3 regions of the Thermaerobacillus caldiproteolyticus genome follow, and region 2 is predicted to be linked to each of the others. Evidence: riboswitches for the same ligand, from Rfam matches in the RefSeq annotation. Region 2 holds a riboswitch; each other region holds the start of a gene.
The links. A riboswitch is a leader RNA that binds a small molecule or an ion and turns the genes downstream of it on or off. The one in region 2 is predicted to bind cobalamin.
Positions count from the first base shown of each region.

Region 1 (10,232 bases), 1.8 Mb from region 2:
TAAACAATCGAGCAATACGACATCATTGGAACCAAACCGAGTAGCAAGTTCGTGTAATCCCACCGATCGTTCCCATGTCATCCATCGAAGTGATTGCCGGGCGCGCTGTTCTTGATGATAGGCAATACGCATTTTCATTTCGTCATCAACTGCTTGGGCAGTGGCAATATAATGAACGACATTTTCACAAGAAGCGAGTTTTCTCACATACTCCTCAGCAATCGCGCTTTTTCCGCTGCGAACACCGCCGCTAATAAAGACGATCATCGCGACCACCTTGTTAATACATGTAATAATTGATCATTTTCTTCTTTTGTTTTGACTGCTAAACGCAAATACTTTCCGTCAAGACTATGGAAATTCATTGTATGGCGCGGAATCATCCCCTCTTTCAATAAATCATATAACAGTTTCTCCGTCGAAAGATGTGACGCTCGCAATAAATAAAAATTCACAACCGATGGCGACACGTAATAGCCTGTTTCTTGCAAAACCGCTTTGATTCGTTCACGCTCACAGGCAATCATTCGCTTCGTATGGGCCACAAACTCATTCATCGGTAAAAAATGCAGCGCGAGCCGTTGTGCCACTTGGCTGACGCTCCACGGCGGTTGCAGTGCTTTTACCTTTTGAATGATCTCCTCATTGGCTACAATGTACCCGATACGCGCACCAGCTAAATGATACATTTTTGTAAGCGAGCGAATAACGATGAGACGAGGAAACAAATCAATCCATTCTATAGCAGTAAACGCTTCAAGCCAAAAATGATAAAACGCTTCATCAATCACGACAAACGTATTGGCTTGGTCTGCCGCTTCTAAAAGTGAATATAACTGTTCTTTTTTCATCACTGTTCCCGTTGGATTGTTTGGATGGCAAAAAAAGAACACATCGACTTGCTCTAGGAACTCTAGCAGCTTACTTTGTTCATATGTCCAATCGCTTTCTTCATCGGAAACAATTGAAAAAATGGAGCAACCATTGGCCTCACACGCCCGGCGATACTCAGAAAACGTCGGTTCAGCGATGCCGATTCTTTTCCTGGAAAATAATTGTGCAAGTAGATAAATGCATTGCGAAGCGCCATTTCCGATGAACAACTGTTCTTTGGAAACACGTTCAGAACGAGTAAGGTAACTGACTAGCTCCGAAGCATCAGGGTCGGGATACTCCATTGCCCAGCGGCAAAATTCCGCTTGCGTCGGCCACGCTGAAAGCGGCAGCGAATACGGATTCGTATTGACGCTAAAATCGATCCACATTTTTGGAACCGGAAATCCGATGCGTTCATATAATTGATGAGGATTAGCCCCATGAGACGGTAAATTCAATGATGATCCCTCCTATCCAAAGCAAAACGATAAAAGCGAAAACAGTGCGAATCATGACGCTTACCGATTGGCGAATATGCTCTTTCCTCAACTGATGGAGCGGATCCCCGATGTTCGGGCGATGAGATACAACTCCTTTATACGTATTTGTTCCTCCAAGTTGCACACCAAGCAGTGCTGCCATTGCTGCCTCTCCCCAACCACTGTTTGGGCTTGGATGTTTGTGCGCATCTCGCATGAGCAACTTCAAACAGTGACGAATACGTCTTTCCCTGTTGACAAGCACCATAACGATCGCCGTTAACCGTGCCGGTATATAGTTGAACACATCATCTAAGCGTGCCGACGCCCATCCGAAATCGCGATATGTATCATTTTTATAACCAAGCATGGAATCACACGTATTGACGGCACGATACGCAAGCGCCAAAGGGGCACCGCCAAGAAGCGCGTAAAAAAGCGGAGCGGTAATGCCATCGCTTGTATTCTCCGCAACTGTCTCGACACAGGCGCGCACAATTTCCCGCTCATCAAGATTTTCCGTATCTCGTCCAACGATCATGCTCAGTTCTTTTCGTGCCTTCTCTATATCACCTTGTTCAAGCGGCACAAGCACATTCCAAGCAGCCTCTTTTAAGCTTTTGGTTGCGATCGTCGTGAAAATAAGAAACGCTTCTATGACAATGCCCAATCCTGTAGTAATTCGATAACTAGTATACACGAGAAAAAAGCTAATCGCATATATAATGAGACAAAGGCTTGCGACGGTGAATATTCCTTTTAGCCGCCGACCGCGCCCGCGATTGAAATGTCGATCAAAGTAGGCAATGAGCGCCCCCATCCCCCGCACAGGATGCGGGAGCCAACGCGGATCGCCAAGCCAACAATCAAGCGCCACCGCCAGCATAATCGCAAAAAGATGATGAATCATTGATCGTCCCCTCTTCGCTGTTGATATCGGCGAAGCGCTTCTCTCGTTGCTTCGTAGACAGAACGACCGATCGCTTTGCCAAGTGGTGTAATCGTGCCAGCGTAGTCAAAGACGGTATTCATTTGTGAAGCAGCAATCGCGATACAATCGGTCGAAGTTCCCGTCGCCATCGTGTTCGTTTTTGGATCAAGGATACGCTCGTCATACAGCGCTTTCGTTTTTGCCTCCGTTGCCGTCATCATCGCTTGCACATAGGCGGCGTCCATCAACGTTCCGTCAATGAACACGATAATGTTAATCGTGCCGACTCCTTTAGCAGACTCGTCCCTCTCCCACGCTTTCGCAGCATCGACTGCATTTCCAATCCCTGCTGTAACAATCGTAAACAGCGAAAACGTTTCTTCTTTCCGATATACATAGGCAGCGTCTTCTAAACAAACCGCTGTCATCATCCCGATCGTCCGCTTCACGTCCAACGTATGCGACCGTAAATACTGCTTCATTTCCTCTTCAGCATCATCGCATCGATAATCCTTCGACACATGGCGGTTCACAAAATGAGTCGCCCATTGAAAGCCAGCTCCCACAAGCGACGATGATAACACTTTAAACGGTTGGGAAGTCGTAACAACAATCCGCTCATGGCTCTTTTCTATCGTCAAACGATCACGAAGTTCCTTTTCCCTTTCCGGAAGCTCAATTTCTGGCAAAAACGTTACAATTGGATTGGGCACAACGGGATGGGCTTGACGCCTCACTGGAGCGCCAAACACGTTTCGCAATGTCGATTCTTCGATCATATCATTCGGCTCACTCACACCGATAACGCTTCCTTGCTTAAGGAAAAGAATGCGATCACAATATAAGCTTGCCAAATTCATATCATGAAAAATAGCGATCACCGTTAACCTTTTTTCTTTTGTCCATTTGGAAAGACGATCTAATAATTTCATTTGCTGGGCAATATCCATATGATTGGTCGGCTCATCTAAAAGCAATATGTCAGGCTCTTGCGCAAGCGCCCGCGCTAAATATGCGCGCTGCCGTTCCCCTCCGCTTAACTGGTCGATCCCTTCTTCCATTTTGTCAAGCAGCTCCACTTGCTCAATCGCTTTTATCACTGCCCGCTCATCTCCCTCTGTCCATTTTGGAAAAAGGCTGCCTTGATGAGCATAACGACCAAGCTCGACCGTTTCTTTTACCGTATAACCGAACGTCGTATCGACGCTTTGCGGCAATACGGCAACAAGCCGTGCCAATTCTTTTTGTGAAAACGAAACAAGCGGCTTTCCATTGAGAAAAATCATTCCGGTTTGTAGTGACAGTTCCTTGCTTAACAACTTTAATAACGTTGTTTTTCCGCTGCCGTTCGGTCCTAGAATGCCAAACAATTCCCCTTTTTGAACGGTAAACGTCACATCTTGCAATACCATTTTGTCATGATAACGATAAGACACGTTATTCACTTCGAGCACATTCATCACGTCTTTCTCTTCATTCTTTTAAAAAATAACACTGCAAATAGCGGAGCACCAATCAAGGAAGTAATGACACCTATCGGCAGTTCGCGCGGCGAAATGATCGTTCGCGCGGCCAAATCAGCAAGGACAAGAAACGCACCGCCATACAAAAGCGACAATGGTAAAAGCAAGCGATGATTCGGACCGCATACTAATCGAATCATATGGGGAATGACCAAGCCAACGAAACCGATCGTGCCAGAAACGGCTACCGCAGAGCCGGTTAACAGCGAAGCGCCCGTTAAAATAACAAGCTTTCTCCTCATGACATCAACACCGATGTGAGCCGCTGTTGCCTCTCCAAACGCAAACGCATTGAGCTCACGAGAATTCCATAACAATAACAAAGAACCGATAAGAAAAAACGGCAACGTCATCATCGTATAATTCCAGCCTCGCATCGCCACGCTTCCCATCAGCCATGTAATAATCTGCCGCAATTCTTCTCCCGTCAACGCAATCATGAGCGAAATAAGCGCACTAAAAAACGCACCAAACATAATTCCAGCTAAAATGATCGTTTCAACCGACATCTTCCGTTCGACCGCTCTTGTAAACAAAAGCACAAGAAACAGCGTACAAAGCCCAAATAGAATACTGACAATCGGCAATGTAAACGTGCCGACAAACGGCAATTGAATACCGAAGAAGAGCACAATGACCGCCCCAACGGAAGCCCCGGAAGAAACGCCAAGCGTATACGGATCAGCAAGTGCGTTTTTCAACAGCCCTTGAAATGCCGCGCCCGCCAGTGCGAGCGAAGCGCCTACCAAGAATGCCAATACAACACGCGGCAAGCGGATCTCCATGACGATTTGAACAAGATTGGTAGGAATATCGCTATTCAATGGAGTTCCAAACCATTGATATAAAAAAATATCAATAATAGTAGAAAAGGGAATCGATAGAGAGCCTATCGATATCCCTAACAAAAGAGAAACGATCACAACGACGACCGTCACCGCGTAAATCGCTGCATTATTGAAAGACTTCTGGATAAATCGCTTTAGCAAGTTCCTCTACCCCTTCGACAAGACGCGGACCTGGACGTGTGACTAAATCAGAATTCACATCGTACACCCGTTTATTTTTCACAGCTGGAACGTCCTTCCAAGCAGGACGAGACATCACTTGCTTCGTCGCATCTTTTACATAATCTCCATATGTTGTAATAATGACATCAGGATTTAAAGCAACTGCTTTTTCTTCCGTAAACATCGGCCAGCCTTCTTGATCACCAGCCACGTTTTTCGCTGAAATCACCTTTAACATGTCATCGATAAATGTTCCTTTTCCGGCCGTATAAATTTCCGGTGCCGGTGATACTTCGACCCATACTTTCAATTGATCTTTCTCTTTTATGCTTTTTGCTTTTTCTTTAATCGCCTCAAGCTTTGTTTTCATATTTTCAATGATCTCGTGTGCTTTTTTCGTCGTCCCTGTTGCTTTTCCGATTAATTCAATCGAATGATACACATCATCAAACGTTTTGGCATCGTTCACAACCAATACGGTAATTCCTGCATCTTTCAATTGTTGTAATCCATCTTTGGAGTTATGGGCACCTGAAGCATGCGCAAGCACTAAATCAGGTTTCAGAGAAATAATTTTCTCGACATTGAAATCTGTGCCGCCGATTTTTTCTTTCTTTTTGGCGTCCTCCGGATAGTTGTCAAAATCGCTCACACCAACGATTTTCTCACCTAATCCTAACGCATAGGCGATTTCTGTGTTGCTAGGAATCAACGAAACAATCTTTTTTGGCTCGGACTGGATCGTCACTTCTTCTCCTAATCCGTCTTTTACCGTCACCGGAAATACTGCTTCTTCTGTTTTTGCTTCTTGCTTTTTGGCAGTTGTTTCATTGTTCGCGTTTTCGCTATTACATCCGACCAGCAGCCCGAATGTTAATAGAAAAGCAAGAAACATCACATAATACTTCCACTGCTTCATGTTTATTCTCCTCTCTGATTGATGTATAAATAAAAAACCCATTCCTATCTAGGAATGAGTAAGAAACGACAAAATATAGAAATGCTTGATATGTAAACATTCATTCGTCGTTTCACCATCTCACTCCCCGAAGATAGGAAACATTCGGCAGCAAAGGCAGGTCTACTGACTCATGCATCATCCTACTCTGAACCTTCCCATGCAGGTAACAGCTTTCGCCATCACACGGCACAGTGGTGATTTCATTTCGTCCGCATTTACAGTTGCGGGGACAGTTCTGGACTTTCACCAGATTCCCTATTAAGTCTACTAGGGCAATACACCGCGCCCGTTCGACACCTTTTCTGCCATGATATAAAATTGTGTGAATTTGTCGAACAATTTACAGTTATATATTAATGCAAATGACCATCATTGACAATAAAAAAATAAGAAGCTGGTGCGATATCATTCAAACCTAAACACTCGAATCGAATCCGATCCGAGTGTTTGGATAATCATCAATTATGAATATAACGCTCAAACACAAATCCAAAATCTTTTACCGTATATTGTTTTTTCGTGTCAACTAACCAATGAAATGCAATTTGGTTGAGCTCTTTGAACTGTTCCGCTAAATCATTTGGTGTACTTGCAATGCGGCTTAAAACTGTAGAAGCTAACTCTAGACTTTGGCGAGCATAGTCTAATGTCGTTTCGTTTTCGTGGCAGATTTCTGCGATTTTCAGCAATGCCTTATATAAATCTTTCACTTCTTCGATATGCTTTTTATGCACATCAATCGAGTATTGTTCAGAACCGATTTTAAATTTAATTTCCACATCTAAATCGACCGTACCCGCTGTTTCCAATGTCACATCAGAAATGCGATGCTTGCTGTAATCATAACGGCGAAGCGTGCGCTTTTTGCTTGTTGCGCTCGTTCCGTCAAGATGAATAAGCGCTTTGTTCGTAAAGCAATACTCATCAGACTTTGACTTAATCAAAAAGTAAATTTTCTCCCCATCTTCATGCATCACATAATCGTCGGCATCAACTTTATCATAGTTCTCCGGTTTAATCACAGCCCCTACATCACTTAATCCAAGCACATCAGCAGCGACTTTTCCAAACATGTTATTCCACCTCTCCTCATTTGTGCTAAACACAGACATGCTCATTATAACATGCATAACATAATAATCGTTAATTTTTCCAATTGATTTTATAATCCAAACATGACAATACCCTTATCAAACAATTCTATATAAAATACAGATTTTCGACATATGTAAAATGTTTTTAATGCCCCGTTGTGTAACTAAAAGACTCCATCTATGTCAGTTCTTGAATTCAAAGGATGTAGAGTTTAGGGGCTATCGAAACAGCTGATAAAGCACTTGAGTGGTTGTGCAAAGTTGAGTCAGACCTTTATTCCAATGTCAAAACTCCTTGCTAATGTTCAAAATCAAAAAAGGAACTATCTCATCAATTAAGAGACAGCTCCCGATATGATTAGTCTTCGAATTCTTGTTCTTGCTCTTGGTCTTGTTCAGATTCCGCACGCGAACGCACTTTTGACGTAGAATCCGAATCCACCTTAATATCAAGATCTATTCTCGTGTTGCCACTGTTGGCGACTCTGGCGATGTTTGTATTGCGGTCTACATTTTTTAAATCATTGTCATTATCTAATTCTGTATTACTTCTTAAATCGTTATCAGATTCAAAATCAACATCTGCTTTTGAACGGCTATCTGAGTCTGAATTTGAACGGCTACGGCTAATAGATTGGTTATTATCATTTTCAGATAAATTTTTCCATAATTTACTCATTATCTCTTCTCCTTCCATTTGTTATATAGTTAATTTATTCAAACAAATAAGTAAAAGTTTGGACAAATGCCATTAGGTCGTACGCTGATTTTTATACCTCTCAAAAGCAAGAAGCCATTTCAAACAGAGCGGAATATTAGAATATATCCTCATAAAAATCAATCAAATAAATATTCGTTACCTATGTAAATAGGGGAAGGTGACTACATATTACCTTCCCCATTTGCTTTGATTTAACAGTTTAACTTTAGATACATCGTTTACTTCTCTTATATGATTGGATTTTTTGTAATTATTTGATAGAGCCTCTAATTTCCGAACAGCTAAATCAAACTCTTCGTTTGTTAGTTGTTTAGTAGCTAATAATGAACATAGAATGGCAAAGGCAATTGGCATTGTATCAACTTGAACATTTATATTAATATCAACATCAGAGTTCCCGCTATGGCCAATTTGTGATGCATTTGAATGGCTATCAAAAGAAGATATCTTCCCTAATGAGGATAAATTTCCTAAATTCCTTAAAGAAGTTTGATGATCATTTATATTTTCCATAACATATCCTTCCCCCAGAAATACAATTTAAAGTGGGATAGAAACTATCCCACCTATGCTATATTGTTTTACTACAACTATTAGTTATTAGTCTTCTTGCTCTTGTTCTTGCTCTTGATCTTGTTCAGATTCTGTACGCGCACGCACTCTTGCCGTAGAATCAGAATCCACCTTAATATCAAGATCTACTTTTGAGTTTCCGCTGTTAGTAACTTTTGCGATGTTTGTATTGCGGTCTATATTTTTCAAATCATTGTCATTATCTAATTCTGTATTATTTTTCAAATCATTCTCGGACTCAAAATCGACATTTGCTTTTGAACGGCTATCTGAATCCGAACGACTGTGACTATTAGAACGGTTATTTCCACTACTGGAAAAACCTCTCCACTCTGTACTCATTCTCTCTCCCCCTTTCGTTCTTTATGCTGGTAGTTTATTCAACATCACACCAACATGTTTAGACAAATACCAGTAAGTCATATGTTGATTTTTAGAAATTACTCGACATGTAGCAGGTACTCTTATCAGCACCAAAGGTTATGAATAGTATGAAAATAATAACTAAAATAAATCTTAATTTCCATTCTATTTATAGTTAAATATTTGGATTATAAGGAATGAAATGGTGAGATACCAATATCAACTGATATTCATTCGTTAGAAGACCCAAAAAGAGCGGATAGATCTTTTATATAGAAAACTTTTGAACTAGCTTGCACGCACTTCAAGAACATCGTGAACATACATTCATCTACTTCTCCGGTGATGCGTCCATTAAACCAAACCGAAAGAAAACAGAAAACATTCATCATGAAATAAAGATCCATTCGGTATTGATAAACAATGGAAATCGCTTTTGAAATATTAGAACGAATAGACAATTTATACTAACGGATGAAACAGTTACACGTCATAACATGATCGTTAAGAATAACAATTCTTTATTTCGCAGTTGAAAAGGTAGTCACAAAGAGGAAGTTCTCCATCGCTTAGGGTGTGCTGCTTGGGAAGTCGAAATATCAAGTCATATTTATATATTCAAAGCTAGGCGAAAGTAGTTTAGATCTCCTCGATCAAAATCCTTAACAAAAAGTATGTATGCGTTTTTTGCCACGTTTTATGCCTTATCATGAAGATCTTCCTCCCAAACAATATAAATTAAAAGAAAAATCCACACTATGAAAGTATTTCACTTCCATAGTGTGGTTAGGTTCTCACTTTCTTTCTGGAATTGGTGATTCATTTACCGCAACGGAGAGCTCGCCATACGAATGTATGTATGACGTTTGCCGCGAATGGCAATCGAATACGTCATAATGTTTTCTGGAATGGCAATGCCATGGTAACCAGCATCCCCAATATGATATAAATCAGCTCCGGCCATTTTACTTGTAAGTGCAATTTGACGGATCGTATGCTCGTCCGCCCCTTCTTGGCTTGTGCCGATTGTCAGCATGACTAGCGCTCCTTTTTCATGCGCAAAACGAACAAGCCTTTCCGTTTTTTCTAATGTCACCCCTGGGACAGTTCCTGGCGATGGCATAAGAATAACATCAGCCCCGGCGTTAATAAAGCGTTCCATTACTTCTTCGGAAACGATGCTTCCCCCTGTTTCATTGGCAACGCCTGCTCCATGCATTTTTCCGGCAATAATCAAGCCATCATCACCAAAGACGGAACGCGCTTTTTCAATCGCTTTGGCAATTTCATCATTGGTAACGCCTGTTTTAGGATTGCCTGTTAAGCAAACAAAATCAAAACCTAACTGCTTCGCTTCCTGCAACGATTCCTCCGTCGCCAATCTCCCTTTAGGAAGCGATGTTAAGCCTTCTAACTGTTTAGCGTTCGGATCGACAGGCTCCAAATTGACACCAATCGGACGCCCTGTTAACTCCTTAAGGCGTTTTACAATTTGATCAGGCTCGTTCATATCTAAACCATTAAAATGCGGTGCAAACACATCAAAAAAATTTAATAACAGTAAATCAGCGCCAAAAGCGGCAGCTATTTCTGCATTTGTCACTGCTGGATAAAGCGGCGCAAACGCCCCAATGATTTCCGAAACAATTACTCTTCCCTCAGACGCTTTAATCGATTGTTTCAATTGTTTTCCATTCATAT
Region 1 covers NZ_CP064060.1:1,878,127-1,888,358, forward strand. Annotated here, with positions in the region: gene ISX45_RS09325 (bifunctional adenosylcobinamide kinase/adenosylcobinamide-phosphate guanylyltransferase) at 1-267, opposite strand, end outside; gene cobD (threonine-phosphate decarboxylase CobD) at 264-1,334, opposite strand; gene cbiB (adenosylcobinamide-phosphate synthase CbiB) at 1,309-2,262, opposite strand; gene ISX45_RS09340 (adenosylcobinamide amidohydrolase) at 2,262-3,746, opposite strand; gene ISX45_RS09345 (FecCD family ABC transporter permease) at 3,746-4,783, opposite strand; gene ISX45_RS09350 (ABC transporter substrate-binding protein) at 4,764-5,738, opposite strand; cobalamin riboswitch at 5,877-6,096, opposite strand; gene ISX45_RS09355 (PH domain-containing protein) at 6,239-6,853, opposite strand; gene ISX45_RS09360 (hypothetical protein) at 7,233-7,553, opposite strand; gene ISX45_RS09365 (hypothetical protein) at 7,764-8,108, opposite strand; gene ISX45_RS09370 (hypothetical protein) at 8,196-8,510, opposite strand; gene ISX45_RS09375 (DUF7916 family protein) at 9,355-10,232, opposite strand, start outside.
Region 1: it holds a riboswitch for cobalamin, as region 2 does, so the genes downstream of both, ISX45_RS09350 (ABC transporter substrate-binding protein) here and ISX45_RS00360 (ribonucleoside-diphosphate reductase subunit alpha) in region 2, are expected to answer to the same signal.

Region 2 (10,232 bases):
TTCCATTGAGTAATGGCAAAATAAGTGTATTCTTGCCGACATATGGTTTCACATCCCGGATCGCTTCACGCAAATGGTAGGCCTTATTAGAAAATATGACCACATCAAATGGCTCTATCTTCTCTCCTGTTACGAGCGTTGTCGGCTTCAGCACAGCAGTCCCATGAACGCTTTGAATGACTAACCCCCGTTCTTGCAGTTGTTTCTTTCTTCTCTCACGTACAAGAAATGTGACATCAACCCCTTTTTCTAACAATCGACCACCGAAATATCCACCAACTGCCCCGGCACCAACGACTAGTATTCGCATCACTAATTCCCCCTTATGCAATGACATAAGCTACACATACCAACAGTAATACAAATGGATGAATGCAAACTAATGACAAAGCAAAACAAAATCTCGGTTTCGCCGAAAAACTGCCCACGCCCTGTAGGCCAGCGGCGAAATACCGCCATCTTGGCTCTCACGATGTGCAAATGTTTCTTCTTTGCCCTGAGCGATTGGGCGCTGAAGATAGGAAAATTTTCACTTCTTATCTTTAAACAAAGGCAGAATTACAAAATCCAAAAAATATCATTGGCCATGAGCTCGCTAACGAAATAGCAGCAAACATCAAAAAATCACATCCTCATTAAGGAAAAAGAAAGGGAAACAAACAGTCCCCTTTCTTTAACAACAACGCGATACTTTCCCACCTTTGCCGTTATATCTCGCCTCTTGTGCTTCGCAAAAAAACTCTTTTCGTGACTTAATCGGCTCTCCTGGATGATGTGTCTTCATATGCTCGACATATTTCTCGTAATTCGGTACACCAACAAGCAAATCAAGAAATTGTTTCCGATAGGCTAGAACCTTTTGAAAAAACTTACGCATAATGCTTAACCTCATCTCCTGCATCTCTTGGAATATAAGGTGACTCTTTTAATGATGCATGTTTGTTTCTTATTACTTTCATCCATATATTCAAAGACGAAATGAGCATCGCAATAACAACAAGCATGAAAATCGCACAAAGCGTAGCATCGATATAATCGTTCATAATAATTTGATTCATCTGTGCTTCATTCGTTGCTGGCGCCAAAATTTTCCCCTGACTTAAGGATTTTTTAAATTCGTTCGCATGGGCCAAAAATCCAATCTTTGGATCACCGTGAAATAATTTTTGGAATCCAGCCGTCATGGTAACCACTAAAATCCACGTCGTCGGGATTAATGTTACCCACACGTACGCCTTTTTGCCCATTTTAAATAAAATGGTTGTCCCTAATAAGAGGGCAATTCCCGCTAGCATTTGGTTCGCAATGCCAAAGAGCGGCCATAATGTATTGATACCCCCAAGTGGATCAATAACTCCTTGATACAAGAAATATCCCCAACCCAATACGCATAACGTAGTCGCAATAATATTTGCTAGTAAAGAATCGGTTTTCGCAAGCGGCTTATAGAAATGTCCAAGAATATCTTGAATCATAAAACGTCCTACGCGCGTCCCTGCATCGATAGTAGTTAAAATAAACAACGCTTCGAACAAAATCGCAAAATGATACCAAAACGCCATTAACGTTTTACCGCCAATGATTTTTGATAAAATTACCGCCATGCCAATGGCTAGCGTAGGTGCTCCTCCTGTACGAGACAATATCGTTTGTTCGCCGACATCCTTAGCAAGCTCTTGTAAAACGTCTGGAGTGACAGTAAATCCCCATGACGACACCGTTTGTGCTGCTTGCACAACATCTTGGCCGATCGCCGCTGCAGGGCTGTTGATTGCAAAATAGACTCCCGGCGTCAACACGCATGCAGCGATTAGTGCCATTACCGCTACAAAAGATTCCATCAACATCGCCCCATATCCAATCGGACGGGCATGGCTTTCAAGCTCGATCATTTTAGGTGTCGTTCCGGATGAAACGAGCGCATGGAATCCCGAAACCGCTCCGCATGCGATCGTAATAAATAAGAATGGGAACAAATCACCCGCGAAAACAGGTCCAGTACCATCGATGAATTTTGTAAGCGCTGGCATTTGCAAGTCCGGTGCAACAACAAGAATTCCTAACGCCAAACCGACAATCGTTCCAATTTTTAAGAATGTACTTAAATAATCACGCGGTGCAAGCAATAACCATACTGGCAACGCTGAAGCAACAAACCCATAAGCGATCATTAACAGCGCAATCGTTTCACCTTTAAAAGTAAACATATTCGCTAATGTTGGATGTTCCGCTACATGCTGACCGGCAACAAGCGACGCGATTAATAGCACAAATCCGATCAAGGAAGCTTCGGCTACCCGTCCCGGACGAATATAGCGCATGTAAATGCCCATAAAAATGGCAATTGGAATCGTTGCCGCAATTGTAAACATTCCCCACGGGCTTCCTACAAGCGCTTTCACAACAACGAGCGCTAATACCGCCAATAAAATAATCATGATTCCTAAAATCCCAAGCAGTGCGATAAAGCCCGTAACCGGTCCTATCTCTTCTTTAATCATTTCGCCAAGTGATTTTCCATCACGGCGCATCGACGCAAACAAAATAATGAAATCTTGTACTGCTCCAGCTAAAACAACCCCGACAATAATCCAAAGCGTTCCCGGCAAATATCCCATTTGCGATGCTAAAATTGGACCGACAAGCGGACCAGCCCCGGCAATCGCTGCAAAGTGGTGTCCGAATAATACCCACTTATTCGTCGGTACATAATCCTTTCCATCGTTAAACACTTCCGCAGGTGTTTTCCGATTGTCATCAAGTTGAAACACTTTTTGAGCAATAAATTTGCTGTAAAAACGATATGACACTGCATACACGCATACAGCAGCTACAATCAGCCAAATGGCGTTGACCGTCTCCCCGCGTTGTAACGCTAAAACGGCAAATCCAGCTGCCCCAAGGACAGAAATCAGCCCCCAAAGTAGAATTGATTTGATTCCTCTCACGCTTGTTTCCCCCTTTGTGTCTCTTCAAATCTCATTATACTAATTATTCTGAAAAATTGGAAGAATATTTCCCAAACTTCCATATGAAAATTCGGCCAATCTGTCCGTTAACGTTGCCGTACATTCGTTAAGCTAGTATCCGCTTTAGACTTTTTACTATTTTAAAAAAGCATAAAATACATCTTTTTGCAAAAAATGTAATTGAAATAACTTTTTTTATACCCAAAACGAAGGTGTCCATATAAAACCAAGGGAACGATCACCTTTTTCAGTCAAATGTCTTCTCAACCAAACAAAATTACAAGTAAAGGGTTAAAGAACGTGAAAGCGATTGAACAATTATTATGGAGCATTGCTTTACCAGGATTTGGGCAATTCCTTAACAAAAAATACTTTAAAGGCTCAGTGTTTATCCTCTTAGAATTTCTCATTAACATGCAATCTGGATTTAACGAAGCAATTCAATTAAGTTTTTTAGGGAAAAACGTCGAGGCAGCCAAAGTTATCGACTATCAATGGCTAATGTTCTATCCTTGTTTATACTTTTTCGCTATGTGGGACGCCTACAAAGATGCAGGTGGGGGAAAATCTATGTATTCCTCTCTTCCATTTGTTTTTGCCGCTTATTTTGTCACGGTAGGACTTATGTATTCACCTCACATAACCATTTTCGGTATATTTTTCGGTCCGATTTGGCTGCCGATGTTATCGGTCATTCCCGGTGCCATTATCGGATTTTCTCTTAAATCGTTGCTCACAAAATTAGATAGGTTATCAAATAAAAAACAAGAACATCTTTCCCTTCCTCTCGGATAACACGTATCCTATCAGAAGAACAAAAAAACATAGTTGAAATTTCCATTGATTTATTATATGATGGTACCAGCACCTACACCAACACAATATATTGTGTTGGTCACCCGAAAAATAAACTACATATAGTTTTCGATCAAAAACCGCAAGCAATGGTGTCCGAATGGACTTAATAGGGAATCTGGTGCGAATCCAGAACTGTCCCCGCAACTGTATGTGTGGACGAAATGGAAATTCCACTGTATACGAAGGCTCCTGCGGCGCGTATACGGGAAGGATCCAAAGTAGGAAGAAACACGAGTCAGGAGACCTGCCTTGCTTGTTACGTTTCACATTCTTCGGGGATTGAGAAGATGAAACGATGGTTTAAGAAGGGCTTTTCGTACCCTTTTTACGCTATCGTTTCATCCACTCAAACTTGAGTGGATTTTTTTATTGGGATGAGGAGGAGAAACAATGAGCTTACATACGAAAACAACAATAATCACGACGGAAACAGGACAAACAGAACCGTTTTCGCGCGAAAGACTGATTTCTTTTATCCATGACGTAACCAAAGATTTTCCGCACTTACAGACAGACGAATATGTCAATCGAATCATTCAAGCGATTGAAAGTAGAGACCGCCTTTCGTCTGAACAAATCGCTCATTTGCTTATTCTTGAAGGGCTGTCTTATATTAACGAGGAAGAGCCGGATTGGACGTTTGTTTGTGCACGAATGTATTTGAAGCGTTTGTACAAAGAAGCAGCAAAAAACCGTGGATATGACGCAAACGAGCGTTATGGTTGTCTTTATCATTTGATTACGACGCTCGTTTCGAAAGGCGTTTACAGTCCATCTCTTCTCGACAATTATTCAAAAGACGAAATCATCGAACTTTCCAAACTGATTGACCCGGAAAAAGACAAGCTATTCACGTACATTGGCATTCGCACGCTTGCGGATCGCTATCTTGCGCGTGACTTTGATCGAAACTTATATGAACTGCCACAAGAGCGATTTTTAATCATTGCGATGACATTAATGTCCCAAGAACCAAAGCAACTCCGTTTCGATTTAATCAAGGAAGCGTATTGGGCATTAAGCCATTTATACATGACCGTTGCCACGCCTACTCTTGCCAATGCCGGAAAAAGCTACGGACAATTATCGAGTTGCTTTGTAGACACAGTAGACGATAGCTTACAAGGAATTTACGACAGCAACACCGATATTGCCAATCTCTCTAAATCAGGCGGCGGAATTGGCGTCTATCTTGGTAAAATTCGTAGCCGCGGCAGCGACATCAAAGGCTTTAAAGGCGTTTCATCAGGGGTCATTCCATGGATGAAACAATTAAATAACACCGCTGTCAGCGTCGACCAATTAGGGCAGCGAAAAGGAGCCATCTCCGTTTATTTAGACGTCTGGCATAAAGATATTTTCGCCTTTTTAGACGCCAAATTAAATAACGGCGATGAGCGAATGAGAACGCATGATTTATTTACCGGCGTTTGTATTCCTGACTTGTTTATGGAACAGGTCGAGAAGCGCGGTGATTGGTATTTGTTTGATCCGCATGAAGTACGCAAAGTGATGGGATTTAGTTTGGAAGACTTTTATGACGAGGAAAAAGGCAGCGGCAGCTTCCGCGAAAAATATTGGCAATGCGTTCATGAACCGAACTTGTCCAAAGAAAAAGTGCCAGCAATTGAAATTATGAAAGGGATTATGCGCAGCCAGCTTGAATCCGGAACGCCGTTCATGTTTTACCGCGATGAAGTCAACCGAAAAAACCCGAATGCTCATCTCGGTATGATTTATTGCAGCAACCTTTGTACAGAAATCGCGCAAAACCAAAGTCCGACCATCGTCGAGCAACAATATACAAAAGACGGAAAAATTATTATCGAAAAAACACCGGGCGATTTTGTCGTCTGCAATTTATCATCCATCAATCTTGCACGTGCGGTGACCGATAATGTATTAGAACGGCTGATTCCGATTCAAATACGCATGCTCGACAATGTCATTGACTTAAATAACATTCCTGTTTTACAAGCACAGTTGACCAATCAAAAATACCGCGCTGTCGGACTTGGAACGTTCGGTTGGCATCATTTGCTCGCATTAAAAGGCATTCGCTGGGAATCGGAAGAAGCGGTTGACTATGCAGACAAGCTATACGAAAAAATTGCCTACTTAACGATTCAAGCAAGCATGGAACTCGCAAAAGAAAAAGGAAGTTATCCAGCTTTTGAAGGTTCCGATTGGCAAACAGGCGCTTATTTTGCCAAACGAGGATACGATCGCTCATCAAGCCTTGATTGGGACACTCTAAAAGAACAAGTGAAAATGAACGGCATTCGTAACGGATATTTAATGGCGATCGCTCCGAATGCGTCAACATCGATTATTGCCGGAAGTACTGCCAGCATCGATCCAATCTTTTTAAAAGTATATGCTGAAGAAAAGAAAGATTACAAAATTCCGGTTACGGTACCGGATCTAAACTCAGAAACGACTTGGTACTATAAATCTGCCTATCACATTGACCAACGCTGGAGCATCAAGCAAAATGCTGCCCGTCAGCGCCATATCGACCAAGCGATTTCCTTTAACATTTACGTCATGAACACCATTAAAGCAAAAGAGCTTCTTGACATTCATCTCACCGCTTGGAAACTCGGACTCAAAACAACGTATTATGTGCGCTCAACTTCCAGCACGATCGATGAATGTGAGTCATGCGCAAGTTAATAATAGAGGGGGAATTTGTTGTGACACATACATTAACAAAACGAGTGATTATGGATCCGGAAGCGCCAAACCGCTCAACGCGAATTATCAACGGAAAAAGCTCGAATGTCCTGAATTGGGACGACATTGCCTATCCGTGGGCATTTGCCAAATATAAACGGATGCTAGCTAACTTTTGGACGCCGTTTGAAATTAATATGTCCCAAGACGTTAAACAATTTCCGCTCTTAACCGACGATGAAAAAGATGCATTTTTAAAAATTATCGGGCTGCTAGCGCTTCTTGACAGCATTCAAACCGATTACGCCGGCAGGGTCGCCGATTACATTACCGACTCTAGCATTAATGCGCTCATGATTATGCTTGCCCAACAAGAAGTTATTCACAATCACTCGTACTCATATGTTCTTTCGAGTCTTGTAACAAAAAGCAAGCAGGATGAAGTGTTTGAGTTTTGGAGAAACGAACCGATTTTGCGAAAGCGAAACGACTTTGTCACAAACGGATACAAAGAATTTGCCGAACATCCAAATGTGGAAACTTTATTAAAATCGATTGTCTATGACGTCATTTTGGAAGGATTGTTTTTCTATTCAGGATTTGCCTTCTTTTACAACTTAGCGCGCAACCAAAAAATGGTCGCCACAAGCACAATGATTAATTACATTAACCGCGATGAGCACATTCATGTCGACTTATTCGCAAAGATTTTCAAAGAAGTGCTCAGCGAATATCCTGAATACAACACACCCGAACTCGCTGCATTCGTTCAGCAAACCTTCATGAAAGCAGCCGAGCTAGAAATCGAATGGGCCAACTATATTATTGGCAATAAAATCGACGGCATTAACATGGAAGACTTGAGCGCCTACATTAAGTTTTATGCCAATGTCCGCTGCCATCAGCTAGGCTTTGAACGCCCGTTTGAGGGTTATCGGACAAACCCTCTTCGCTGGATTAAAGCATACGAAGAAGTCGATCTCGGAAAATCGGACTTCTTTGAACAAAAATCACGACAGTATACAAAAGTGAATATTGATAACGGATTCGATGAATTATAACACAAAAAAGCCGCCAACTTGCTGTTGGCGGCTCATTTGATAAATCATCCTTGCTCTTTCAAGGCTCCTCGTTTATTTTCCCTTGCTTTTTTCATCGTACCAGCAATGATAACCCCTGCCACAACAAGTAGCTCAAATCCATACTTCACAATCGGGTTCGCAAAATATCCCTCTAAAAACGGCTCATCAACGATCATTTTCGAAGCAGTCCACGCAAGTACTCCCGCCCCGATGGTAACAATGATCGGGAATCGTTCAATCCATTTTAAGATCAATGTGCTTCCCCACACGACAATCGGAACAGAAATTAACAGTCCTAAAATCACTAATAGAGGGTTGTTGTGTGCAGCTCCTGCTACTGCTAATACATTGTCCAATCCCATTAACGCATCAGCAATAATAATCGTACGAATTGCTTCCCACATGCTGTTCCCAGCTTCCACATCATGTCCTTTTTCTTCGACAAGAAGCTTATACGCAATCCATACTAGCAACATGCCGCCAACAAGCAATAATCCCGGAATTTTCAGCAACCATACGACCGCTAATGTCGCTAAAGCCCGAATGACAATCGCTCCGACCGTTCCCCAAATAATCGCTTGCTTTTGCTGGTGCTTCGGTAAATTTCTCGCTGCCAGTCCGATAACAATCGCATTATCCCCTGCTAACACAAGGTCGATAATGACAATGGACAGAAGTGCTGACAAAAATTCCATAGAAAACAATTCCATGTATCATTCCTCCTTAAACACCGTATTTATTTTTTAAGTGAGAAGGTGCCATCTTCACAATTTGTTGGAAAATAAACATAAGTACCGTTACATCGTCTATGATTCCAAAAATACCAAGCCAATCTGGAATAAGATCAAACGGAAATACGATATATCCGACGATAAACAACATAGAGATGATCTTTTTGTAAGCAGCGACTTCCTTAGATCGAAAAAATTCTATTAAAAATGGGATAAATCGGCGGATTTTCAAAACGAATCGCAGCCTTGTGAATAATTTTCTCATCACAACCTCCTCGTGCATTAAAGAATAAAATCCACCCCCTACTATTTTTACCTATTCGCCCCCTTTCCTTTCTTTTCTAAAACAAAAAGACCTTTACCGATTTGGTAAAGGTCTTACATAAAAACAGACCTTTACCATTTGGTAAAGGTCTCGCTAACAACGCTAACGTTGCCAACAAAGCCGAGGGCATCTACCCTGAACTGACGACTTTGCTGTAAAAGCTACTCCCCTTTGACGCGGACCAACATATACGTTTGTAATTTCATGATAATGGATCCTTTTTATGCTGTCAATAAAAATTCACTATCTTCCTTATGCTTGTTCAGTTGCGACTACGCTTTGTACAAATCGCTTTCCAAACTGTTTGCATGTTTCTCTCTCTTCATTGCTTGGCGCTAATTCAATTTTTAAACCTTCCAACACAACTTCTGCGCCTATCTCTTTTAATCTGTCTATCAAAATGTCAACTGCTGCACCATATTTTTCGTAGTTGGAATCGCATGAACCAAATACGGCTGCTTTTTTTCCGGATAAATCAATATCTTCCATATCATCATAAAAATCAAGGAAATCATCCGGCAACTCCCCGTCTCCCCATGTATAAGCTCCGAGAAGAATGCCATCGTATGCTTCTAATTCCTCCGCATCCGCATCTAACACTTCCTTCACTTCTATGTCAAAGCCTTCTTCCTTAATCCCTTCGACAATGGCATCCGCCATTTCTTCCGTATTTCCTGTCATGCTTGTATAAACCATAATCAATTTCGCCATCGTGATTCCCCTTTCAAAAATAAAAACGATAATCATTATCAATTAAAATTTTATTTGATAAAGATTCTCATTGTCAATCAGAACTTTTCACATCAAACAAGAAATATACCTCCAAAATATGTTATAATCCAAAAAGATTAGTAGATGAAAGAAACCACTTTGCATCAGGAGAGGAAAACAATGAACGCAAAAGAGCTAACGGCTTTATTTCTCCTTGCCGCTCTATGGGGAGCATCCTTTTTATTTATGCGCATTTCTTCCCCTGTCATCGGTCCTGTTCTCACTATAGAACTAAGAGTGCTTTTGGCTGGTATTGTTCTGTTGCTGTATGCTTGGCTATTCAAAAAAGCGATGAATATAAAACAACATTGGAAAGAGTACCTCATCATCGGTGCTTTAAATGCAGCGATCCCGTTCACCTTCATCGCTACAGCAACCTTGCACTTAAACGCTTCATTAGCAGCTATTTTCAATTCAACGACTCCTTTGTTTACTGCTCTCGCATCTCTGTTTTTTCTAAAAGAGCCGCTCAATGCGAAAAAATGGATTGGAATCGTATTCGGAACATTCGGAGTTTTCGTTTTAATGGGATGGAGTCCTGTCCCCTTTTCCATTCAAACAACGCTTTCGGCATTATTATCAATTTTAGCAGCACTATCATACGGCTGCGCAGGAGTATATGCAAAAAAAGCATTGACGGGAGTTTCTTCATTATCATTGGCGATTGGTCAGCAATTAGGAGCGTCCATTTTATTGCTTCCTTTAGCCATTGTTCATATTCCAACGAAACCAGTTTCGTCTACGGTTATCTACTCTGTGCTCGGACTCGCGATCTTTTGTACAGCAATCGCGTACTTATTCTATTTCTATCTTCTTGCCA
Region 2 covers NZ_CP064060.1:61,411-71,642, reverse strand. Annotated here, with positions in the region: gene panE (2-dehydropantoate 2-reductase) at 1-310, opposite strand, end outside; gene ISX45_RS00375 (YbdD/YjiX family protein) at 674-877, opposite strand; gene ISX45_RS00370 (carbon starvation CstA family protein) at 870-2,948, opposite strand; gene ISX45_RS00365 (hypothetical protein) at 3,270-3,764, shown strand; cobalamin riboswitch at 3,897-4,093, shown strand; gene ISX45_RS00360 (ribonucleoside-diphosphate reductase subunit alpha) at 4,218-6,503, shown strand; gene ISX45_RS00355 (ribonucleotide-diphosphate reductase subunit beta) at 6,524-7,564, shown strand; gene ISX45_RS00350 (TerC family protein) at 7,609-8,295, opposite strand; gene ISX45_RS00345 (YkvA family protein) at 8,309-8,581, opposite strand; gene ISX45_RS00340 (flavodoxin) at 8,894-9,352, opposite strand; gene ISX45_RS00335 (DMT family transporter) at 9,533-10,232, shown strand, end outside.

Region 3 (10,232 bases), 1.5 Mb from region 2:
AACAAAATCGGCAACACGATTTCATTGGCAGGTAACCCTAAAATAAATGCCATTAAAATATATCCATCGAGCCCAAGCTGATGTGCAAACGGGTCAAGCGAATGAGCGATATAGGCAAGCACGGTAGTATTGCCGATATGAATGTTCGCTAGTATCCATGTAAGAACACCAGCAGGAGCAGCAACGGCCACCGCTCGTTTTAATACATAAACGGATTTATCCAATGTCGCACGAACAATTGTATCCCATATTTTTGGGCGCCGATATGGCGGAAGTTCTAACGTATAGTGAGTCGGTACGCCGCGCAACGCCGTTTTGGATAACACCCATGAAACGGTAAGAGTAACAACGATTCCAAATAACACCATCGCAACGACGACACCGGCTGTGACAAATGTTTTCCATCCGCCTGTATAACCGGCTGCCATGAATAAGGAAGCAAGCAAGATAAGCGTCGGCCATCTTCCATTACATGGAACGAAGTTATTGGTTAAAATCGCCAACATTCGTTCACGAGGAGATTCGATGATTCGTGTTGACATAATAGCCGCCGCATTACAGCCAAATCCCATCGCCATCGTCAACGATTGCTTTCCATGTGCTCCTGATTTTTTAAATAATCGATCCATATTAAAGGCAACACGAGGAAGATATCCATAGTTTTCTAATAAAGCAAAGATTGGGAAGAAAATGGCCATCGGCGGCAACATGACGCTGACGACCCAAGCTGTTCCGCGATATAAGCCTAATACTAAAATACCATATAGCCAATCAGGTGCATGAAGTTTTTCAAACGCGAACGTTAAATATCCTTCGATCCATCCAAAGAAATTCGCTAACATCGAAGAAGGAATATTGGCTCCAGCAATCGTTAAGTAGATAACAACCGCTAACATAGCAAGCATAATCGGGAATCCCCATAGCTTGGAGGTCACAATGCGATCCAGCCGTTCTGTCTCATATTGCTTGCTTGGTTTTGTATATGTGACGGTTTCATTGCAAATCTCTTGTGAGGTTCGAAAGATCGCCGAGACAATTTGTTCTCTCGTATCTCCGTTTGATAATGTTTGGGCATATTTCATCAGATGATCAAACGGATTTGGCGGAACGGTTACTCGCATACCTAGCCACCTCCTTGAATGAATGGTGATTTTCTTGTTTTAAAGCATCAAGAAGGGATGTGTCGCCATCTAGCAAACGGAGCGCTATCCATCGAGCAGGATACTTGTCGCCAACGATTTCTTTAACGAGAGGGAGAAGTTTTGCAATTTTTTCTTCGATCGAGCGACTATATGGAATGACAATTGGTTTTGTTTGGATTGCTCCACGAATCATAAGGTCAATGGTGTCGAGCAACTCGTCGATGCCTTCTTCATTGCGCGCAGAAATCGGCACAACAGGGACTCCTAATTTTTTCGCTAGTTTAGCAATGTCAATGCGGATGCCCTTCTTTTTTGCTTCGTCCATCAAATTGACACATACAATCACGCGATTGGTCATTTCTAGTACTTGGAGTGCCAAGTTTAAATTGCGCTCAAGCGCCGTTGCATCTAAAACAACAATGGTGACATCAGGCTTTTCAAAAATAATAAAGTCTCGCGCCACTTCTTCATCAGCCGAATTTGAATATAAGGAATACGTTCCCGGAAGGTCAATGATTTTATATTGTTTATCTTTATACGTAAAAAATCCTTCCGCATGAACAACCGTTTTTCCCGGCCAGTTTCCCGTATGTTGTCGCAATCCAGTTAACAAATTGAATAATGTGCTTTTTCCTGTATTCGGATTTCCTGCAAGCGCAATCGTATATTCATTCGTTGTCATCGCGTATCCTCTCCCCATAAATATTCGAACTTTCTTCTATTCGTAACGCAATCGTCGTATTGCTTACTTTATAAGCCGTCGGATCTCCTAACGGGCTTTTTTGCAGTACCGTCACTTCACACCCCGGCACAAATCCTAAATCAAGCAATCTCCGTTTCATCGTTCCCTCTATATCCAGCTTCTCAATGCGAAAACGTTCTCCCGGTTCTGCCTCCGACAAACGATCAAATTTTGTTGGAGCCACAATAGTTTCCTCCTTATCAATAATTTGTACAAAGATTATAATTTTTCCCTAGGCCAAATTTTAATTTTATCTTATTCAATGAATGTCATTTTGTCAATTATTTTTTATGAAGTAAAAAACCTCCCTGATTCGCTAGTAAAGAACGTAAACGAAGGGGAGGTTTTTCTCTATATGTACTTACCACTCATAATAACCAAGCAAATTCGAGATCTCTTGTCCTGCTCTGCAAACATGTTCAACAAAACGCGGAGTATCATTGGAGAGAATGCGTTGTTTCGGTCCGACAACGCTTACAGCAGCGACCACCTCACCCGAGTAATCGCGAATGGGAGCTGCGATGCTGATGACTCCTTCGTGTAATTCGTCAATGCAAACAGCATACCCTTTTTGGCGGATTTCTTCTAGGTTGTGACGAAATTGGGTAGGGGAGGTGATCGAATTAGGTCCGCAATGCGGGAGGCCCTGCTGGATAATGCCTTCGGACTGAAAGGCAATGATAACTTTTCCAGAACTTGTACAAGAGCAAGGATTATTTTTTCCAACGTGTGAAAGTAAGCGTACGGGATGTTTGCATTGCACTTTATGCAAGTAGATGGTGCTCGTTCCTTCTAAGACGGAAATGTGTGCGGCTTCTCCTAGATGATGGGAGAGCATCTCGGCTAATAATTCCACTTAAAGTTAAAAGTGAAAGCCCCAGCTGATATTCGCGCGTCTTTTGATTTCTTTCAACACGAATCCTTCTTTTTCTAAAGTTTTCATTAAACGATGAACGGTGCTTTTATTCAAGCCATCTGAATTTGAAGTTTCTGTAATTCCTAATTCAGGTTTGCTTGTGGAAAGCAGATGAAGAATTCGTAATCCGTTTTTTAGACAGCGCTGCTTCAGTTTTCATAACGAATTTCGTTAATTTAGGAATAGAGTCTCTATTTATTCATTGGATCGGAAATGGAAACAGAATATAGAACCCGATTGTTTTGGTTCAAGATCGGTGCACTAATGGAGGCAATTCTTTATGGAGCTCCTTGATGCTTAGCGCATATTCCTGCTTTTTCATTTGCTTTCATTTGTCTTGAAATATTTCAGAGGAAGTAATCGTTTTGGAAGTATAGGGAGCCAGTCCTTTGTGAATCACTTTATCAATGACGTCTTTTGGTTGAAAAGCAAGAATGAATTGATTGCCCAGAACTTGTGCAAAAATCTAGATTATTTTTCCAGCGTAGAAAAGTAGCCTGACAAGGTGCTCACATTCGATTTTATTGAGATAATTTTGTTGTTTGCACCGCTCGTTTAATGGCTGAATTTGCCGACTGAAACCGCTGTCGGTCTTGTTTTTTCAATGATTCGCAAAGATGGCATTTTGCTGTTTAATGAGGAAAATCAGGTGTTGTTGACGACGATGTCGACATTTCAGCTATTTCTTGACGTTTATCTCGCTTCCACTTACAGTGAATGCGCGGTTATCTTTTGGACGATTGCGAAGGAATTAGGGATAAGGGAGTCACTGTTATTATCAGGAAAGCAAATAATCACATCGTTTACATCTGCACTTCTGCTTTCAATGTTGTTCGGGTGATGATCGAAAATACCTACTAGATGATGCTTTGACTTTTTGAACCAAAAGCCGGAGATGAAACAATGAGTGGAAAAGCAATAAATTGTTTCAAACATAATCCGGAGAACGTCATTGTTCGCAGTGGATCTCATGTTTTTAAGATTGCCCATCTTTTGGAAGAGGTATAAAGCAGCATGGACTTATGTTTGGCATATATTTGATTATAAAAACTGAGCTGTCTCATAGACAGCTCAAGTTTTCTTCTCTATTGTCTTTGCTTTTTGATGGATTCAATGAATGCTTTTTCTGTATCATTGACAACGACTTTTGGTACAGGGGTTGGTTTTCGATTTTGATCAATCGCAACCATTGTTAGAAAGCATGTTGTTGTTAAGTGATGTTCTCCAGTAAATAAGTCTTCTGTTTCTACTTTCACAAATACTTCCATAGATGTCCTTCCAGTGGAAAAGACAAATGCTTCTAGTTTCAAAATATCTCCTACTTTTGCCGATGAAATAAAGTCTACTTTGTCAATCGATGCGGTAACTACCGCCTTTCGGGCATGGCGCATTGCAGCGATTGCCGCAATCTCGTCAATATAAGCCAAAACGGTGCCGCCGAAAATGGTCCCTAAATGATTCGTGTTGGAAGGAAGGACGAGGCGTGTTTGAACCGTTCTGGACTGTTGAATAGGAACCCCCATTTCTTTTTCCCTCCATAATTTATTGAGAGACCGTTTTGGTTACGAGTTTTTGGCGGTATATCTTTGCTGCTTCGACCATTACTTTTAAAGCAGCTATTGCTTCCTCCGCATTTCGCGTTTTTAATCCGCAGTCAGGATTTACCCAGAACTGATGATGGTCTAGTACTTGCAATGCCCGTTCTATATTTTCGCCAACTTCTTCGATTGTTGGAATGCGTGGGCTGTGGATGTCATAGACACCTAAACCGATTTCTCTTTCATACCGATAAATTTCAAAGGAATGAACGAGTTCTCCGTGGCTTCGTGAAGATTCTATTGAGATGACATCCGCGTCAAGAGCGTCAATGGCCTCGATGATATCTTCAAACTGAGAATAGCACATATGTGTATGAATTTGTGTTTCGGGCTGAACGGAACAAGTCGCTAAGCGAAATGCCTCAACGGCTGCTTCTAAATATCGTGTCCGCTTAGAGCGCTTCAACGGTAACCCTTCGCGTAATGCTGGCTCATCGACTTGAATCATGCCGATTCCGTTCTTTTCTAACGCCAGAACTTCTTCGCGAATTGCCAGAGCGAGCTGACGAAGAACATGAAATCGATCTATGTCGTTTCGTACGAACGACCAGTTTAAAATCGTCACAGGTCCTGTCAACATTCCTTTGACAGGTTTATGAGTTAATGTTTGCGCATACGCTGTTTCATCTACCGTCATTGGCTTGTTAAAAGCGACATCTCCGAAAATAATCGGGGGTCTTACACAACGAGAGCCATATGATTGCACCCATCCATTTGTCGTGCAAGCGATCCCGGTTAGCTTTTCGCCAAAAAATTCAACCATATCCGTTCGTTCAAACTCTCCGTGCACCAACACGTCAATATCTAGTTTCTCTTGAATATGGATCCAATTTTTGATTTCTTTACGGATAAATGATTGGTAGTGTTCTTCTGTCCATTCGCCTTTTTTCCATTTCAGACGAGCTTGACGAATTTCTTTCGTTTGTGGAAAACTACCGATTGTGGTTGTCGGTAGTACGGGCAAATTCCAGCGCTTCTTGTGATCATGTTTCCGTTTGGAATAGTCGATTCGTTTTGTCGGATATGTTTCGATATTCGCCAGCGCTTCTTGGACGCTTTGTACATTCCGGGATGAGGACATGACAAATGATTGATAATGGCGATCGTAATGTCGAAAATCGTCAATTGTCCGATCTCCTTTTACATATTGAGTAAGTTCGTATACCTCATCCAACTTTTCATCAGCAAACGCAAGTGCTTCTTTCAGCAGTGGCGGCAATGATTGTTCATGTTGAACTGTAACAGGAACGTGCAATAAGCTGCATGATGGCTGAATGATTAGGCGATCTACATCAATATAATGAGCGAGGTGATCGATGAAGTTTGCTTTTGCTTCAAGCGATGACTTCCATACATTTCGTCCATCAATGATTCCGGCAGCAAGAACTTTATCATCCGGGAACCCCCATTTTCTCATATGTGATACGTTTATGCCTTCGTCATGAACAAAATCTAAACCAATTCCGGCCACAGGCAATGATACGATTTCTTTATAATGAGAAATGCTTTCGTAATACGTTTGCAAAATAATGTGAAGAGAAGGAAGTGCCGCATGAAATGCATCGTATACGTCATGAAAGAAGCGAATGATCGTTTCATCTATATCCTGTACTAAAATCGGTTCGTCAATTTGAACCCATGATACTCCAGCCTCATACAATTCTTTTAACACTTGAATATAAATAGGAATTAAAGAAGACAGATGGGTTTTGAAATCGTTATGATCGTATTTTTTTGAAAGTAATAAAAATGTAATTGGACCTAACATAACTGGTTTTGTATCGATATTCAGTTCCTGTTTGGCTTCTTCGTAAAGATGCAACAGTCGGTTTTCTACCAAGATAGGAGTTGTGTTTTCAAGTTCAGGAACGATGTAATGATAGTTTGTGTTAAACCATTTCGTCATTTCCAATGCGCTTTGGTGTTTAGCTCCTCTGGCCATGGCGAAATATGTTTCCAATGAACCGCCGCTCATATGTTGGAATCTCGAAGGAATATATCCGAACATAAATGCCATATCAAGCATATGGTCGTACAATGAAAAATCACCAACAGGAATAAGATCAATTCCTTTTTTCATCTGTTTTTGTACATGACGAAGCCGAAGCCGCTTCATCGTGTCATACAATTCGGTTTCAGATATGGCTCCATTCCAAAATGATTCTAGTGTTTTTTTCCATTCACGGCGTTCACCAATTCGCGGATAACCAAGATTTGAACTAAAAACGGCCAATATGAGCACCTCCAAGTGAATTTATATCTCAACACAAATAAAAAATCCCTCTTTTCCGCAGTAAAGTAAGAGGGGTGAGAGATGACTAACTTGTGTTGAGATATGCAAAGTGCCCCAACATCATGATCCTCACTCCTCCCTATGACGCGTAGGTCGTAAGTGCATACAACAGGCAGGTCTCCTGACTTAGGATCATCGTTGGCTATCTCCTTCCCATTTCATACAAGAAACAGTGGATGATGATAGACAACTCCCCATTACAGTGGCGCGACCGTGTTGGATTTTCACCAAACTTCCCTTTTAAGCGACATAGAAGGGATTCCGACTATGTCACACCTGTTGCGTGAACTTGAACTATATGAAATTGATTTATGAAATTCAGAATAAGTGATTTTTTCTGTTTTTTCAACAAAAATTTTGTTTCAGCATTTTTCTTAAGCGGGACATTATTTCTAATCAAGGAATCAGCTCATGTTCTTTTCGGAATTGTAAATTGCTCAAGTACAGTAAATTGAATTTATCTTCTACAATCAAATGCATCTATATGCTGAGTCTAATGTTATTTAAGGATATAAAAAACTTTATTCAACAGGGGAGGGAGAGTTGAATGGATATAAAATTTTTAATTGACAAGTTTAATGATAATGATTATCATTATTTATGGTTTTGATAATTAATTTCATTTATAAAGGGGGGATAATTTGAAAAAGAGATTGTTGCTAGTATGTTCTCTCCTGCTCCTTTTGTTAATGGGAGCATGCGGTAATCAAGGGGGGCAAACTGCGTCTGGACACGAAAAACAGGCGAAGACAGAAGAAAAAGAAACAAGAACATATAAAATGGTGAATGGAAAAGAAGTTGAAATTCCCAAAAATCCAAAGAGAATTGTAACGGACTTATATTTAGGTGAAATTTTAGCTCTTGGAAAAAAACCTGTTGGGGCAACTGATTATGAGTTAAAAAACCCATTTCTTACAAAAGATCAGCTTTCTGGAATTAAAGATATTGGGACTCCTATTTCACTTGAAAAAGTTACAGAACTTAATCCAGATCTCATCATTACTTCAGATTCCGAAATATACGATAAGTTATCAAAAATTGCTCCAACAGTTCTCATTCCTTATGGTACATATAACAATGATGTTCGCGAAGATATAAGAGCATTTGGAAATCTTTTGGGCAAGAAAAAGGAAGCAGAGGAATGGATCAAGAGATTTGAGAAAAAAGCTGAAAAAGCTCGGGAAAAAATAGCAGGGGTCATTGGTAAAGATGAGACAGTAGGTATTTATGAATTGCATTCAAAAGATTTTTATGTGTTAGGTGCCAACTGGGGAAGAGGTGGACAAGTTCTCTATAATGCTCTTCAGCTGAATCCACCGAAAAAGGTTAAAGAAATGGTTAAAAAGGGAACACCGCCTAAGCAGATTTCGTTAGAAGTATTACCTGAATATGCTGCGGATCATATGTTTTTTACGGTATATGATACAGAGGATAGTGTAATCAATGAGATGAAGAACAGTCCCATCTTTAAAAATCTCGATGCTGTAAAAAACGGTCATTTCTATGAAATGGATTTAGACAAGATGTATTATTATGATCCTATTGCTATTGAAGGCCAAATCGATATTATCGTAGATACGCTGTTATCTCATAGCCAGAAATAATTCGAACTATAGTATTTTCAAAAGTAGACATAATATCCATGGCTGGACAAAGTTATATAACCAGCTGTGGAGAAAGTAGAAAATGAATGGACTTGTCAAGGAGTTTTTATTTACAATAAATAATATCAATATAATTGTGATAGGAGATGAAGCAAGTGTTCAAAAAGAAAAGATTTTTGTTTGCAGGGGTCATGTTACTTATTTTTCTCATTATGCTTGGCGCATGCGGAAACCAAGAGGGAAACAATGAGGCTGAAAAGGAAAAACAGACAAAGACAGAAGAAGCAACAACTCAAACATTTAAAATGGCGAATGGAAAGGAAGTAAAGATTCCTACTCATCCGAAACGTGTCGTTATGCCGTATGAATTTTTAGGGAATGCACTAGCGCTCGGAGTAAAACCGATTGCGGTTACAAATCCGTTGCTGAAAAATCCTTATATTACAGAAGATCAAATGAAGGGAATTGAAAATGTCGGAAATCCAATTTCGCTTGAGAAAGTAGCGGAATTAAAGCCTGATTTAATTATTGTCTATTTAGATGATCAATATGAACAGCTATCAAAAATTGCGCCAACTGTCGTGATTCCGTTTGGACATTACAAAGGCATTCAGGAAGAAATGCGTGTGTTTGGAGATGTTCTTGGAAAGAAAGAGAAAGCAGAAAATTGGATCAAACAGTTTGATAAAAAAGCGGCTGCCGCTCGTGAAAAGTTACATGGAGTTATTGGAAAAAATGAAACAGTTGGTATTTATGAATTATCAGGAAAAGATTTTGTTGTGTTTGGCTCAAATTTTGGACGAGCAGGACAAATCATCTATAATGCGTTACAATTAACTCCACCGGAAAAGACGAAAAAAGAAGTTATCGAAGGTCCACAACAATGGAAAACGATTTCTCTAGAAGCATTGCCTTCTTATGAAGCCGATCATATGTTTTGGACAGTATATCGGACAGAGGGAACGGATCAAATCGAAAAAGAAATGAAAAATAGTGCGATCTGGAAAAATTTAAAAGCTGTCAAAAATAATCACTTATACAAGATGAAACTTGAAGATGTATGGTTCACCGACGCTATTTCGCTGGAACATCAGCTTGATCTTGTCGTAGACACATTGCTTTCCCATAATAAAAAATAGTACAGTATGACATATATGAAACCAACAAGCTTTTCTGCTAATCATTCCGAATGAAGCCGGACAAATGAATTTTGTCCGCTATGGTCAGCATGCTTTCATTCGGGTCGGCAAGAAAAATCTTGCCGACCATAGCAGAAAAGCGTTCTTCTTTTTGCACTTATTATAGATGAAGAGAAAATAGGTGGAAATCATGAAAAACGATACAGTAAATCAGCATTCGCGGACGTGGGTCGCGATGATGGTGCTCGTCGTTGGAGTTTTGGCTATCGTTTTTGGAATCGCATTATCCATTTCCGTCGGTGCTGCCAATATTCATCTTTCGACGGTATGGGAAGCGATTGTTCATTATAATTCGAATCAGACGGAACATGCGATTATTCGAGATTTGCGTCTGCCACGGGCACTTGCGGATGTTTTAGTAGGTGCTAGCTTTGCGGTGGCGGGTGCGATCATGCAAGGGATGACGCGAAATCCGCTTGCTGATGCCGGACTTTTAGGTTTAAATGCTGGGTCCGCATTGATGGTAGCAGTTTGTTTTGCGTTTTTACCAGGATTATCCTATAATTCTTTGATTCTATTTTCCTTCTTAGGAACAGCTGTTGCGGCAGGACTTGTATACGGGATTAGTTCGCTTGCCCGGGGTGGCTTAACGCCGGTTCGTCTTGTGTTAGCGGGAGCAGCAGTTAGTGCATTGTTAACGGCGCTGAGCGAAGGAATTGCGATTCATTTTCAGTTAAGTCAAGAGTTAGCATTTTGGTATGCAGGCGGAGTGGCTGGTGTGAAATGGAGCCAATTGAA
Region 3 covers NZ_CP064060.1:1,606,255-1,616,486, reverse strand. Annotated here, with positions in the region: gene ISX45_RS07910 (ferrous iron transporter B) at 1-1,121, opposite strand, end outside; gene ISX45_RS07905 (FeoB small GTPase domain-containing protein) at 1,090-1,824, opposite strand; gene ISX45_RS07900 (FeoA family protein) at 1,811-2,068, opposite strand; gene ISX45_RS07895 (IclR family transcriptional regulator) at 2,246-2,722, opposite strand; gene ISX45_RS20065 (helix-turn-helix domain-containing protein) at 2,747-2,953, opposite strand; gene ISX45_RS07890 (hypothetical protein) at 3,369-3,641, shown strand; gene ISX45_RS07885 (acyl-CoA thioesterase) at 3,886-4,323, opposite strand; gene metE (5-methyltetrahydropteroyltriglutamate--homocysteine S-methyltransferase) at 4,343-6,631, opposite strand; cobalamin riboswitch at 6,786-6,986, opposite strand; gene ISX45_RS07875 (iron-hydroxamate ABC transporter substrate-binding protein) at 7,333-8,295, shown strand; gene ISX45_RS07870 (iron-hydroxamate ABC transporter substrate-binding protein) at 8,451-9,434, shown strand; gene ISX45_RS07865 (FecCD family ABC transporter permease) at 9,670-10,232, shown strand, end outside.
Region 3: it holds a riboswitch for cobalamin, as region 2 does, so the genes downstream of both, metE (5-methyltetrahydropteroyltriglutamate--homocysteine S-methyltransferase) here and ISX45_RS00360 (ribonucleoside-diphosphate reductase subunit alpha) in region 2, are expected to answer to the same signal.